One region of the Sediminicoccus sp. BL-A-41-H5 genome, then DNA from elsewhere that is predicted to be linked to it. Evidence: predicted binding sites of a transcription regulator. Region 1 holds the regulator's gene; the other holds the start of a gene.
What was found. Region 1 encodes HrcA, which represses chaperone genes, less so after heat shock. Its sites were predicted from a motif close to GTTNGCACTCNCNNNNNGNGAGTGCNAAC; they were not measured.
Positions count from the first base shown of each region.

Region 2: the regulator HrcA is predicted to act here: its motif matches at 1,647-1,675, upstream of groES (co-chaperone GroES).

Region 1 covers NZ_CP192601.1:2,703,164-2,706,746, reverse strand. Annotated here, with positions in the region: gene rdgB (RdgB/HAM1 family non-canonical purine NTP pyrophosphatase) at 18-617, opposite strand; gene rph (ribonuclease PH) at 614-1,330, opposite strand; gene hrcA (heat-inducible transcriptional repressor HrcA) at 1,448-2,524, shown strand; gene ACQ860_RS13250 (nucleotide exchange factor GrpE) at 2,556-3,107, shown strand; gene ACQ860_RS13245 (Bug family tripartite tricarboxylate transporter substrate binding protein) at 3,192-3,583, shown strand, end outside.
Region 2 covers NZ_CP192601.1:3,322,083-3,325,665, forward strand. Annotated here, with positions in the region: gene ACQ860_RS16260 (DUF4239 domain-containing protein) at 1-27, opposite strand, end outside; gene ACQ860_RS16265 (IS5 family transposase) at 342-944, opposite strand; partial or broken gene ACQ860_RS16270 (transposase) at 923-1,093, opposite strand; gene ACQ860_RS16275 (usg protein) at 1,169-1,441, opposite strand; gene groES (co-chaperone GroES) at 1,733-2,023, shown strand; gene groL (chaperonin GroEL) at 2,069-3,583, shown strand, end outside.

The DNA.
Region 1 (3,583 bases):
AGGGGCTGGCCCCTCGGTTACGCCAAACACCCCTTCGCCAGCGCGGCGAAGGCCCGCGCCCGGTGGCTGTGCCGCGCCTTCTGCTCCGGCGTCATCTCGCCGAAGGTCAGGGTCGCGCCATCTGGCACGAACATCGGGTCATAGCCGAAGCCCTGGGCGCCGCGCGGCGGCGCCACCCAATGCCCGGCGCAGATCCCCTCGAAGGCCTCGCTGTGGCCATCGGGCCAGGCCAGCACAAGCACGGCCACGAAGGCGCAGCGGCGCCGCGCGCTGCGATCCTCGGCCGCGATGCGCGCCATGGCGGCGGCATAGTCGCGCGTGCCGTCCGGCCGCATGGCCCAATCCGCCGTATAGACGCCCGGCGCGCCACCCAGCGCTGCGACCGCGAGGCCACTGTCATCGGCCAGTGCCGGCAGGTCGGTCGCCCGCGCCGCCGCCTGCGCCTTGATCTTGGCGTTGGCCACGAAGGTCGCGCCCGTCTCGGCGGGCTCCGGCAGGCCGAGGGCGCCGGCCGATATCAGCTCCAGGCCATGCGGGGCCAGCAGCCCGGAGAATTCGCGCAGCTTGCCCGCATTGTGGCTGGCAAGCACCAGCTGGCCCGGCGCGAGTTTCCTCACAGGCCGACGGCGGCCTTCTGCGCCGCGACGAGCTGCGCCACGCCATCGCGCGCCATGTCCAGCATCGCCAGGAACTGCGCCTCGCTGAAGGGCGCGCCCTCGGCCGTCGCCTGCACCTCGATCAGGTTGCCATTGCCGGCGAGCACGAAATTCGCATCCGCATCCGCCGTGCTGTCCTCGGCATAGTCGAGGTCGATGATCGCCTCGCCGCCCGCGATCCCGCAGGAGATGGCGGCGACGTGGTCCGTCAGCGGGATGGCGCTCATGATGTTGTTGCGCTTCGCATGTTGGAAGGCCAGGTGCAGCGCGACCCAGGCGCCGGTGATGGCGGCGCAGCGCGTACCGGCATCGGCGTTGATCACGTCGCAATCCAGCGTCACCGTCATCTCGCCCATCGCCTTGCGATCGGTCACGGCGCGCAGGCTGCGGCCGATCAGGCGCTGGATCTCCTGCGTGCGGCCGGATTGCTTGCCGCGCGCCGCCTCGCGATCACCGCGCGTGTGGGTGGCCCGCGGCAGCATGCCGTATTCGGCCGTCACCCAGCCCAGGCCCTGGTTGCGCAGGAAGGGCGGCACGCGCGCCTCCAGGCTCGCGGCGCAGAGCACCTCGGTGTTGCCCATGCGGATGAGGCAGGAGCCTTCCGCATGCTTGGCGATGCCGGTCTCGATCGAGATCGGGCGCAGGGCGTCGGGGGCGCGGCCGGATGGGCGCATGTTCGGGCAATCCTCAGGGTTTCTCCGGCGGCACTCAGCACAAGCGGGGCCGCATGACCAGTGGTTGCCGCGCAAAGGTTGACCAACGCTTCCCGGACAACCAAGCTATCAGAAGCGATGCACACCCCCTTCAAGACACCCCTCGTCGCGGTGCCGAGTATCGCCACCAGCGCCCTGGACCCCCGCTCGACCGCCGTGCTGCGCGAGCTGGTGGAGGTCTATGTCGCGACCGGCGAGCCCGTGGGCAGCCGCACCCTCTCCCGCCGCCTGCCGCTGAACCTCTCGCCGGCCTCCATCCGCAACGTGATGGCGGATCTGGAAGAGGCGGGCCTGCTCTATGCCCCGCACACCAGCGCCGGCCGCCTGCCGACGCAGCAGGGCCTGCGCCTGTTTGTGGATGGCCTCCTGGAATTCGGCGACCTGGCCGAGGAGGAGCGCGCCGAGATCGCCGCCCGCTGCGCGGCGCATGGCCGCTCGCTCCAGGATACACTGGCGGAAGCCGGGCAGATGCTCTCCGGCCTCGCGGGGGCCGCTGGCCTCGTCGTGGCGCCGAAGGGCGAGGCGCCGCTGCGCCATATCGAATTCGTGCCCTTGGGCCCCGGCCGCGCGCTGGTGGTGCTGGTGCAGGGCGATGGCCGCGTGGAGAACCGCGTGATCGAGGTGCCGCCGGGCCTGCCGCCCTCCGCGCTGGTGCAGGCGGGCAATTATCTCAACGCCCGCCTCTCCGACCGCACGCTGGACGAGACGCGCGCCAACGTCATGACCGAGATCGCCGCCAACCGCACCGCGCTCGATGCGCTCACCACCCAGGTGGTGGAGGCCGGCATGGCGACCTGGGCGGGCGGCGGTAGCGGCTCGCTCATCCTGCGTGGCCAGGCGCGGCTGCTGGAGAACATGGAGAACCTGGCCCGCGTGCAGGAGATCCAGGCCCTGTTCGAGCGGCTGGAGGCGCAGGAGACCACCCTCAAGCTGCTGGAACTGGCCCAGCGGGGCGAGGGGGTGCAGATCTTCATCGGCGCCGAGAGCGGCATCTTCTCCACCGCGGGCCTCTCCGTGGTGGTGGCCCCATTCCGCAACGGGCAGGAGAAGATCGTGGGCGCCATCGGTGTGATCGGGCCATCGCGCATCAATTACGGCCGCGTGATCCCGGTGGTGGACTACACCGCGCGGGTCATCGGCCGGCTGCTGGGTTGATCCCGCGCCGCCACGCGCCTACCTCTGAGGCATGAGCGAACAACCCAACCCTTCCCCGGCCGAAGCCGCGCCGGAGACCCCTGACGCGCCCCCGCCCGCACCGACGCCGGAGGAGCGCATCGCCGCCCTCGAGGCCGAGCTGGCCGAGATGAAGGACCGCTGGCTGCGCGCCGAGGCCGAGGTCCAGAACGTCCGCAACCGCGGCAAGGACGAGGTGGAGAAGGCGCGCAACTACGCCGTGCAGAAATTCGCCACCGACATGACGGAAGTGGCCGAGAACCTGCGCCGCGGCCTGGACCTTCTGCCCAAGGCCGAAGAGGGCGAGGCCGAGATCATCGGCAAGATGCGCGGCGGCTTCGAGGGTGTGGAGCGCTTCCTGCTGCAGCGCCTGGAAACCCACGGCGTGCATCGCAAGCCGGCCGAAGGCCAGCCCTTCGACCCCGAGCTGCACCAGGCGATGAGCGAGGCCCCGGCCCCCGAGGGCGTGGAGCCCGGCACCGTGCTCCAGGCCTGGACCAGCGCCTGGACGCTGAACGGCCGCTTGCTGAAGCCCGCCATGGTGGTGGTCGCCGGGAAGGGCTGAACGCCCTGGCATGAATTTCGCTCCACGGGAGGGGCGGCGCCGGATTTGCCGGTTTCTGCCGCGCCTTTCAGCAGGAGTGAGCCCATGCCCCTGTCCCGTCGCCTCATCCTGGGCAGCGCGCTCGCCGCGCCCGTCGCCGTCTCGGCGCAACCGGCCTGGCCGAGCCGCCCGGTGCGCGTCATCAACCCCTATTCCCCCGGCGGCACCACGGATGTGGTGATGCGCCTGATGAGCGAGCGGCTGGAGCGCGCCTTCGGCCAGCCCTTCGTGGTGGAGGCGCGGCCCGGCGCGGGTGGTTCGGTCGGCACGGCCCAGGCGGCGCAGGCCGCGCCCGATGGCCACACGCTGCTCATCACCAACACCGGGCCGCTGACGGTGGCGCCGACGCTCATGGCCAACATCACCTATCGGCCCGAGAGCTTCACCTACATCACGATGTTCGGCGGCGCGCCCATCGTCTGTGCCGTGCGGGCGCA
Region 2 (3,583 bases), 620 kb from region 1:
GGTCGGGTTCTGGTTCAGGAAGTTCACGGGCGTCTCCGATGCGGGGCGCAGGCTCGGGCAGGTGGGGCCCGCTTTCAAGCCCACCCCGGCGCCTGAGGGCGGAGAGACCTTCCAAGCCCATCCGGCCGCAAGGCGGCCGGCGCCGCCCGGCTGACCTCCTGGCCCAGAGCGCCCGTGGCGCGGCGAAGCCAAACGGCCGGAGGCCGCGCGCGGCGTTTGAGGGCGATTAGAGCATGATGCGTTGAGGCGGAATCGCCGAAACGCTGAAACGCTGAAACATTCTCTCAGCAAAACCTAGAGCGAGCGAAGTGAACGCAGCACGCTCTAGGCTCGAGACTCATTCAGCACCAGCAGATGATTGCGGCTGCGATGGCGACGGCCGAGGCGCAGTTGTTGGCGAGCTTGTCGTATCTGGTGTGGATGCGGCGCCAGTCCTTCAGCCGGCTAAAGGTTCGCTCGATGGCGTTTCGCGCTCGGTAGGCAGTCTTGTCGAAGGGATGGAACCGCCTGCGGGTGGGGTTGTTCGGGATGACCGGCAGGGTGCCCCGCTCGGCGAGAAACGCACGCAGGCCGTTGCTGTCATAGGCCGCGTCGGCCAGGAGCTTGGCTGACGGGGGCAGGCGGGCGAGTAGGTCGTGAGCGGGGCGCATGTCGCCCATCTGGCCGGGCGTCACGACGAAGGTGAGAACGCGGCCCGTGCCATCGGTTACGAGGTGGATCTTGGTCCCGCGACCGCCGCGGGAGCGGCCAATGGCCTGGAACTCGGCCCCCCTTTTCCGCCCGCCGCCGCGCGCTGTGCCTTGGCTGTCGTGCTGTCGATCAACTGCAGACCACCTGGCGTCGCCTGTACCAGCGCGGTCAACATCTGCGTCCAGATGCCGCGCTGCGACCAGCGGTGATAGCGATTGTAGATCGTGGTGGGCGGGCCATAGATCCGAGGGCAATCCTGCCAGCGGCCGCCATGCTTGAGCATGTGCACGATCCCGCTGAGCACACGCCGGTCGTCCACCCGACGTGCCCCGGGCTGGTTCTGCGGCAGGAGCGGCGCGATCGCTTCCCACTGCCGATCCGTCAGCCAAAACCCATGCGCCATCCGCGTCGCCCCCCTGAACGAAGGCAGCGAATCACATCGCAACGTGTCGAAGCCAGACCTGATTGGGTTTGGAGCCTAATGCAATAAAAACACCCCATTCGCGTATTTCAGGTCCGCCGAGCGGATCAGCGCGGCACTCGCCACACGGACGGAGTGCAAGGGCCCCTCGATCTCGCGCTTCCAGTAGTCGAGGAAGCGGGTCAGTTCCGGAAAGCTCGGGGCGAGGTCGTGCTTCTGCCAGATGAAGGTCTGAAGAACGCCCGGGTGGTCGGGCATATGGTAGAGGATTTCCGCCGTGGTCAGGCGCCAGTCCTTTTGGCGGACCATGGGGGAGAGAACATCCAGCATCAGGCAGCCTCCGTCAGGGTCGTCTCCAACCCGCGGGACCGGCTGATCCTCCGGCCGGCCCGTGCTTCGGGCTGGTCACGTCATGAGGCTGACATGATCGGAAGCGGCTTTTCCAGAAAAATCTTTCGTCGAATCAGGCGATTAGCACTCGCACTCAGAGAGTGCTGCCATCCGCCTTGACTCTGGCCGAGGCCAAGCCTAACTCCCTGGCACTCCTCGCCAGTGAGTGCCAACAGGCGCCGCGCGCGGGGAGGTTCCCATAGCCTGACCCATCAGGAGGAAAGAACCGACATGAAGTTCCGCCCCTTGCACGACCGCGTTCTCGTTCGCCGTATCACGGCCGAGGAAAAGACCGCGGGCGGCATCATCATCCCCGACACCGCCAAGGAGAAGCCGCAGGAAGGCGAAGTCCTGGCCGTCGGCGCCGGCACCGTGAATGAAGAGGGCAAGGTCCGCCCGCTCGACGTGAAGGCGGGCGACCGCATCCTGTTCGGCAAGTGGTCCGGCACCGAGGTGAAGGTCAACGGCGAAGAGCTGCTGATCATGAAGGAATCCGACGTGATGGGCATCGTCGAGGCCTGATCGGCCCGCACGACCATCGCTTTCAACCCCATATGAGGTGATCAAATGGCTGCCAAAGACGTGAAGTTCGGCGCTTCCGCGCGTGAGAAGATGATCCGTGGCGTGGACATCCTGGCCGATGCCGTGAAGGTGACGCTGGGCCCCAAGGGCCGCAATGTCGTGATCGACAAGTCCTTCGGTGCGCCCCGCATCACGAAGGACGGCGTGACCGTCGCGAAGGAGATCGAGCTCTCCGACAAGTTCGAGAACATGGGCGCCCAGATGGTGCGCGAAGTGGCCTCGAAGACCAACGACATCGCCGGTGACGGCACCACCACCGCGACCGTGCTGGCCCAGGCCATCATTCGCGAGGGTGCGAAGGCGGTCGCCGCCGGCATGAACCCGATGGACCTCAAGCGCGGCATCGACAAGGCCGTGGCCCAGGTCGTCACCGAGCTCGAGACCAAGACCAAGAAGATCACCACCTCCGCCGAGGTCGCCCAGGTCGGCACGCTTTCCGCCAATGGCGAGAAGGAAATCGGCGAGATGATCGCCTCCGCCATGGAGCGCGTCGGCAATGAGGGCGTGATCACGGTCGAGGAAGCGAAGAGCATCCAGACCGAGCTCGACGTCGTCGAGGGCATGCAGTTCGACCGCGGCTATGTCTCCCCGTATTTCATCACGAATGCGGAGAAGATGATCGCTGAGATGGATCAGCCCTACATCCTGATCTTCGAGAAGAAGCTCTCCCAGCTCCAGCCGATGCTGCCGCTGCTCGAGGCCGTGGTGCAGAGCGGCCGTCCGCTCGTCATCATCGCCGAGGACGTGGAAGGCGAGGCGCTGGCCACGCTCGTGGTCAACAAGCTGCGTGGCGGCCTGAAGATCGCCGCCGTGAAGGCGCCGGGCTTCGGTGATCGCCGCAAGGCGATGCTGGAAGACATCGCGATCCTGACCGGTGGCCAGCTGATCAGCGAAGATCTCGGCATCAAGCTCGAGACCGTCACGCTGGCGATGCTGGGCAAGGCCAAGACCATCCGCATCGAGAAGGAGAACACCACGATCGTGGATGGTGCCGGCTCGAAGGACGAGATCAACGGCCGTTGCGAGCAGATCAAGGCGCAGATCGAGGAGACCACCTCGGACTACGACCGCGAGAAGCTGCAGGAGCGCCTGGCGAAGCTCGCCGGTGGCGTGGCCGTCATCCGCGTCGGTGGCAGCACCGAAGTGGAAGTGAAGGAGCGCAAGGACCGCGTGGACGACGCGCTGCACGCGACGCGCGCCGCCGTTCAGGAAGGCATCGTGCCGGGTGGCGGCACCGCGCTGCTGCGCGCCTCGACCAACCTGGGCAGCCTGAAGGGCCTGAACCCCGACGAGCAGGTCGGCATCGAGATCGTCCGCAAGGCGATCCAGGCGCCGGTGAAGCAGATCGCTGCGAACGCCGGCAAGGACGGCGCGGTGATCGCGGGTGAGGTGCTCCGCTCCAACGAGTGGACCTTCGGCTACGACGCCCAGCTCGACGAGTACAAGAACCTGGTCGAGGCCGGCATCATCGACCCGACCAAGGTCGTGCGCACGGCGCTG